DNA from 3 places in the Burkholderia alba genome. Region 1 is predicted to be linked to each of the others. Evidence: riboswitches for the same ligand, from Rfam matches in the RefSeq annotation. Region 1 holds a riboswitch; each other region holds the start of a gene.

What was found. Region 1 has a riboswitch for cobalamin ahead of RZR99_RS17205 (TonB-dependent receptor domain-containing protein). Riboswitches for the same ligand answer to the same signal wherever they lie in the genome.
Region 2: another riboswitch for cobalamin. It lies ahead of RZR99_RS02740 (HoxN/HupN/NixA family nickel/cobalt transporter); the one in region 1 lies ahead of RZR99_RS17205 (TonB-dependent receptor domain-containing protein).
Region 3: another riboswitch for cobalamin. It lies ahead of cobG (precorrin-3B synthase); the one in region 1 lies ahead of RZR99_RS17205 (TonB-dependent receptor domain-containing protein).

Annotation. Positions count from the first base shown of each region.
Region 1 covers NZ_JAWJWL010000014.1:38,832-41,090, forward strand. The annotation lists gene RZR99_RS17205 (TonB-dependent receptor domain-containing protein) at 1-955, opposite strand, end outside; cobalamin riboswitch at 1,034-1,285, opposite strand; gene RZR99_RS17210 (ATPase) at 1,461-1,811, shown strand; gene RZR99_RS17215 (cell division protein ZapA) at 1,808-2,122, shown strand; RNA gene ssrS (6S RNA) at 2,205-2,259, shown strand, end outside.
Region 2 covers NZ_JAWJWL010000002.1:212,007-214,265, forward strand. The annotation lists cobalamin riboswitch at 22-258, opposite strand; gene RZR99_RS02735 (GFA family protein) at 377-826, shown strand; cobalamin riboswitch at 847-1,111, shown strand; gene RZR99_RS02740 (HoxN/HupN/NixA family nickel/cobalt transporter) at 1,295-2,259, shown strand, end outside.
Region 3 covers NZ_JAWJWL010000002.1:264,176-266,434, forward strand. The annotation lists gene cobG (precorrin-3B synthase) at 1-872, opposite strand, end outside; cobalamin riboswitch at 979-1,186, opposite strand; gene cbiE (precorrin-6y C5,15-methyltransferase (decarboxylating) subunit CbiE) at 1,285-2,259, shown strand, end outside.

The DNA of each region.
Region 1 (2,259 bases):
CGCTCGACACGCGCAGGCGGGTCGTCCACCAGTTCGTCAGCTTGCCGTCCGCGAACACCGACATCTGCTGCACCTTGCTGTACAGGTTGTTCAGATCGGTCGGCTGTCCGTACGCGTTGTCGTAGCTGGTATTGCCGTTGCTCTGGAAATACGTGACGCCCGCGCTCCACGCGTCGTTGAAGCGGTGCTTCAGCGACGCCGAGATGCTCTCGTTCAGATAGCCGTTCGCGTTCGGATTCGCCTGCGGCTGCAGCACCGGGTCGATCGCCGAGAAGCCGTCGGTCTTGTAGCGCGAGAGCGACAGGCTGAAGGTCGTCTTGCCGTCCTGATCGAGCCGCCCCGATACGCCGGCCGTCTGCGTCTGCGTGTGATAGCTGCCGTAGCCGGCCGAGAAATAGAAGCGCGGCGGATGGTCGCCGCCGTCCTTCGTGAAGATCTGCACGACGCCACCGATCGCGCCGGACCCGTACAGCGAGGACACGTTGCCGTTCACCACCTCGACGCGTTCGATCTGGTCGAGCGGCAGCTGGCTGATCTGCGACTGGCCGAGGCTCACCGAATCGACGCGCACGCCGTCGATCAGCACGAGCGACTGAGTCGACTGCGCGCCGCGCAGGAACAGGCTCGCGCTCGCGCCCGGGCCGCCGTTGCGCACGATCTGCGCGCCCGGCGCAAGCGCGAGCAGGCCGGGCAGATCGACGGCGCCGCTGTCGTCGATCGCCTGCCGGGTGAACAGCGTCGTTTGCGGAATCGCGTCGGCGAGCTTCTGCGGCGCGCGTTGCGCGGTCACGACGATCGGTTCGAGCTGGGTCGGGCCGGCCGGCGCGGGTTGGCCGGATACGACCGGCGCGGGAGGATTGGCGGCCGAGGGGGCCGGACCGTCGGTCTGCGCGAAGACGGCGCAGGGCAACCCGGAGCAGGCGACGAGCGCTGCGCGGGCGATGGGGGTTCGCATCGAAGACATCCTGTTGAAGCGGTGCGGCCCCCGCTTCCCCGCAGGCTCCGCATTATGGAGACGGCTCGCGCCATGCGCGGCCGCCTCCCCGTCTCGGCCGGTATCCGGGCTCACGACATCACCGTCCCGCCTTCCCGCGCGAACAGGCGCAGTGGCGATGCGCCGGCCGGACGGCCGGGCATTCGATGGGACGGCTCGCATCGCGAACGATGCGGCTCGCTTACCGTTGCGGGGGCAGCGCAGGTTGGCGAGTCCTGGCGGACCACGCGCCCTGCTTCCCGTTTAACCGCGCGCGAAAAGCGCGCGAGCACCGAGGCGGCGCCAGTGTAGGAGCGCGCCCTCCGATCGTCAAGAAACGTCGGGCTGCCTGTTTCTTGTGCAATGCGACCCGGATTTGACACAAAATACGCAGCAAGAAGCCGGGGTGTTACGTCTAGAAACGTTACAGATATCGGAATGTGGGATATTCCGCGCTAAAATACCCGGTCTTTAGAGGACGCAGCAGATGCTCAACGAACTCGAAACTCTATCTCAAAATATTGGCCGTCTGATCGCGGTGAATAAACGCCATCACACGGAACGGCTCGCGCTCGAAGAGCAGGTCGCGCAACTGCGCGCGGATGCGGAAGCGGTGCGCGCCGAACTGGCGCAGTTGCGCGAAGAGCGCAATGCGCTCGCGGCGGAACGCGATACGCTGTCCGCGAAGATCGACGATGCGCAGGTGAAGCTCAACGCGATTCTCGAAAAGCTGCCGCGCGCGAAAGGCGTGCCGGACGCCGAGAACCAGCTCGACCTGCTCGCCCCGCAGGACGGCGAAGCCAGCGACGGATCGGCCAGCCACGGAGAACATGCATGAGCACCAAGCAGATCGAAGTCTCGATCCTCGGGCAGGCGTATCGGCTGGCCTGCTCGGCCGAAACCGAAGCGGCGCTGCTCGAGGCCGTCGCGCGCGTCGACGCGGAAATGTCGAAGATCCGCGCGAACAGTTCGGTGCGCGGCACGGATCGCATCGCGGTGATGGCCGCGCTGTCGCTTGCCTCGGAGTTGCTGAGGCTGCAGCAAAGCGTGCGTCACGGCGAAGCATTTCCCGCCGAGGAAATCCGGCGTACAATGCATCAAATGAATGAACAGCTGGGTGCGGTGCTCGCACAGCACGAAGCCCAGTAAGCACGTATCACCGAGTTCGGCATCCGCTTGATCTTTCGAGTTCAAGCCGCTGAATTCAAACACGATTCACAAAGTTTAGTCAGCTTCCCTGCCTGGTTCGCCAAGGTCATATATTCCTTGAACCAATGCCATGTGCA
Region 2 (2,259 bases), on a different contig from region 1:
GGTCGGGCGTTCGGCGAGCCGGGCTCGCCCCTTGCGTTGGCCGGTATCCGGGCTGGCCGCTTGCCATGCCGACGCCTTCCCGCCCCGGGCCGGAGCAGTGGCATCGTGCGGCATGCGCGAGCGCGCCGCATGGGCGCGTCGCTGGCGGCGTACCGTTGCGGGGACAGCACAGGCCGAGCGGGCGGCGCCCGCTTTCTGTTTCCCGTTTAACTGCCCGCGCGAACGCGCGGGCGGGCACCAAGCGCGCGCATACGATAGCACAGCGCCGCCGTCGCTCATGCCCGCCCGGCGCGTAATCCGCGCTACCATCGGCGGCGCCTGCGCGCGCTCCGCAACGCGAGCGCGGCGCGGCCTTTCACCCCTGACCGGAGCGACCATGACATTTTCGAGACAAATCGGCTGCGCGTGCGGCACGGTGCGGTTGCGGATCGACGGCGAGCCGCTCGCCGCCGCGCTGTGCCACTGCGAATCGTGCCGGCTGTTCTACGGCACGCCGGTGTTCGCCGCGACCGCGTGGGACGCCGCGCACGTGAGCGTCGACGCGGGCGACGATGCGCTCGGCGTCCATGCGCATCCGACCCGGCAGTTGCGGCGCCATTTCTGCCGCGCGTGCGGCGACGCGGTGTTCGGCACCAACCGGCTCGGCATGCGGGTCGTGCCGAACACGCTGTTCATGCGCGCGCACGGCGGCGTGCTGCCCGCCGCGCTGCGGCCCACGATGCATCTGTATTACCGCTACCGCGTCGTCGACATCGACGACGCGCTGCCGAAATTCCTGGAAGGCTGGGACGGGCCGCTGCACGGCGCGCCGGCGGCCGCGCCTTGACGCGGCGGGCGTCCGGAGCCTAAACTCGCACGCGTTTTGGTGCTCGCGTGCGGGGTCTTTCGCACGCAGTTAAACGGGAAACAGGAGGCTTCGCCGCCACGCGGCCGACGCCGGCCTGTGCTGCCCCCGCAACGGTCAAGCGAACGCGGCGCGCAAGCGCTGCACAGCCCGCTTCACCGCATGCCGCTCCGGCGTGCGGCCCCCGCCACTGGACGGACGATCCGTCCGGGAAGGCGAGGCGGCGCTTTCGTCAGCCCGGATACCGGCCAAAACCCAAGGTTCGGCGCCGCGGGGATGCGGCGTATCGTCCACGGCTTCATCGCGTCGTCCGCCGCGGCCCCGTCCATCGTCCCCGTCGCTACCGCGCCCGTGCGCGACCGTGCCATGCGGCGCCGTCGGCGGCGGCCGGCGGCAGCCCGACGTGTCGGCATTCGTCGTTCGCCTTTCGCCTTGTTTGTCGGAGTCGCCATGTTCGAAGCGCTGTTTCGCCTGTTCAACGACAGTCCGGCCGAGCTGCGCCACAAGATCACCGGCATCTACGCGCTGCTGATCGCGTTCAACATCGGCGCGTGGGTGTGGGCGTTCGCCGCGTTCCACGGCCAGCCGGTGCTGCTCGGCACCGCGCTGCTCGCCTATACGTTCGGCCTGCGCCACGCGGTCGACGCCGACCACATCGCCGCGATCGACAACGTCACGCGCAAGCTGATGCAGGAGCGCAAGAACCCGCTCGGCGCGGGGCTGTTCTTCTCGCTCGGGCATTCGACCGTGGTGATCCTGCTGTCGGTGGTGGTCGCGCTCACCGCCGCGTCGCTCGCCGACCGTTTCGACGGACTGAAGGCGTGGGGCGGGGTGATCGGCACCAGCGTGTCGGCGTTCTTCCTGCTGCTGCTCGCGCTCGCGAACCTGCTGATCCTGATCTCCGTGTACCGGACCTTCCGCGCGGTGCGGCGCGGCGAACCGCTGGTCGAGCAGGATCTCGACATGCTGCTCAACAACCGCGGCTTTCTCGCGCGGATCTTCCGCCCGCTGTTCCGGATCGTGTCGCGCAGCTGGCATCTGTATCCGATCGGTTTCCTGTTCGGCCTCGGCTTCGACACCGCGACCGAGATCGCGCTGTTCGGCATCTCCGCCACCCAGGCGCAGGGCGGCATGTCGTTCTGGTCGGTGATGGTGCTGCCCGTGCTGTTCACGGCCGGCATGACGCTGATCGACACCACCGACGGCATCCTGATGATGGGCGCCTACCGCTGGGCGTTCGTGCGGCCGATCCGCAAGATCTACTACAACATGACGATCACGTTCGTGTCGGTGCTGGTCGCGGTCGTGATCGGCGGCATCGAGGCGCTCGCGCTGATCGCCGACAAGCTGGACCTCAAGGGCGGCTTCTGGGACACCGTCGGCATGCTGGCCGACCACTTCGGCCTGCTCGGCTA
Region 3 (2,259 bases), on a different contig from region 1:
CGCTCCGGCCGGATGCCGAAGCGCAGCGCGGGATCCGGCATCGCTCGGCGCCAATGCGCGAGATGCGGGTCGCGGCGAAGCGCGAACGGCAACCGCGCTTCCGCCTGCGCGAGCAGGACATCGGGGGCGTGCGTCGCGAGCAGATGGCGGATCCGGGACGCGTCAGGCGGGGCGAGATCGAGGAACGCGCACACCAGCGCGCGGACCAGCTCGACCGCCTGAGCGGGCCGCACGGCGGCGAGCGCGGGCAGCCGGCGGGTATCGGTCGCCGTGTCGACGGGCGGGCAGCCGGCCAGCCCGATCGCGAGCCGGATGTCTCCCCGTGCGTCGGCCAGCGCCGACAGCCAGATGTCGTGCGGATGATCGAGCGCGGCGAGGCGTTCGCCGCCGTCGAGCAGGATCGAGAATTTCGGGGAGAGCGCCGCGATGCGCGGCTCAGTCTGCAGCATTGCGAGCAGCGGCGCGGCCAGCGCGGCGCTGTCGAGCAGCGCGTGCGGATCGCGGCCGGCGGTGGGACTCAGCATCAGGTTGCGCGCATCGTCGCGCGCGGCGGCGCGGGCCGCGTCGGGCGCGTCGTCGAGCCGCGGGCCGAGACCGGCGTCGAGCAGCGCGCCGAGCAGCGACGCTTCGCTTCCCGCACGCACGCCGCGCAACTGCAGGTTCGCGCGGTTGGTGGCGTCCAGCACGCCCGAGCCGTGGCGGCGCGCGGCCGCCGCGATCGCCTGCGCCTGCGCGGCGTCGAGCGCGCCGCCCGGCAGCCGGATCCGGCACAGACCGCCGTCGCGCGCCGCGACGATGCGCACGAGTCCCGGGCAGGCGGACGCGCGCGGCACGGACGCGGAATCGTCGAAAACGGCTTGGACAGGCTTCAAGGAGGCACCGGGTCAGCGTCGTGCGGCGGCCCGCGAGCCGCTCGCCCGCGGGCGCGGACAGCGGCACGTCATTGCATCGGTACACCCCGCCCGATGCGGGCCTGCACGAACGAATCTCACACCGGCAGGTCTCCTGGCTCGCAGGTCGTCATCCGTGCCCGGCCTTCCCGGCAGCCGGGCGGACCCGGCGAAACCAGTGGCGTGGGGAGGAAGCGGACTCGCTGCGCACAGTTGCGGGGGCAGCCGCAGCAGCACGGTAGCGTGCCCTGCGTTCCCTGTTAGGCCCATCGGGCACCGGCGAACGAACGCTGTATTATGCCTTTTTTTGAAACGGCCCCGGCCGCGCGACGCGCGCGGGCAGGGCGTTCTGGCGATGGCCGGATTGACGGGAAAAACGGATGGGGAACGGCGCATGACGGCCTGGCTGACGGTGGTCGGGATCGGCGACGACGGCGTCGCGGGACTGGGCAGGTCCGCGCGGCGCGCGCTGCTCGACGCGGCGGTGGTGATCGGCGGCGAGCGCCATCTGGCGATGCTGCCCGCGCGGCTCGGCGCGGTGCGCGAGCGCTGGCCGACGCCGTTCGATCTCGCCGCGCTGCTCGCGCGGCGGCCGGCGCGCGTGTGCGTGCTCGCGAGCGGCGACCCGATGTTCTACGGCGTCGGCGCGACGCTCGCGCGCACGGTGCCGGCGGACGAACTGCGGGTGCTGCCCGCGCCGTCGTCGCTCTCGCTCGCGGCCGCGCGGCTCGGCTGGGCGCTGCAGGACATCGAGGCGGTGTCGCTGGTCGGCCGGCCGCTCGCGGGCTTGCGGCGGCATCTGCACGACGGACGTCGCGTGCTGGTGCTGAGCGCCGACGGCGCGACCCCCGCGACGCTGGCCGCGTGGTTGGCGGAGCGCGGTTTCGGCGCAAGCCGGATGAGCGTGTTCGAGCATCTGGGCGGGCCCCTCGAGCGCCGGATCGACGCCCGCGCCGATGCATGGCTCGCGCCGCGCACGGCCGCGCTCAACCTCATCGCGCTCGACTGCCGCGCCGGCGACGACGCGCCGCGCCTCGCGTTGACGCCGGGCCTGCCGGACGACGCCTACCGCCACGACGGTCAACTGACGAAGCGCGACATGCGCGCGCTGACGTTGGGCCGCCTCGCGCCCGCGCCGGGCGAACTGCTGTGGGACGTGGGCGCGGGATCCGGCTCGATCGGCATCGAATGGATGCGTGCGCATCCGTCTTGCCGTGCGATCGCCGTCGAAGCGCATCCCGACCGTCAGCAGTGCATCGCGCACAATCGCGACGCGCTCGGCGTGCCGGCGCTGCAACTCGTCGCGGGCCGCGCGCCCGATGCGCTCGCGGGGCTCGCCGAGCCCGACGCGGTGTTCATCGGCGGCGGC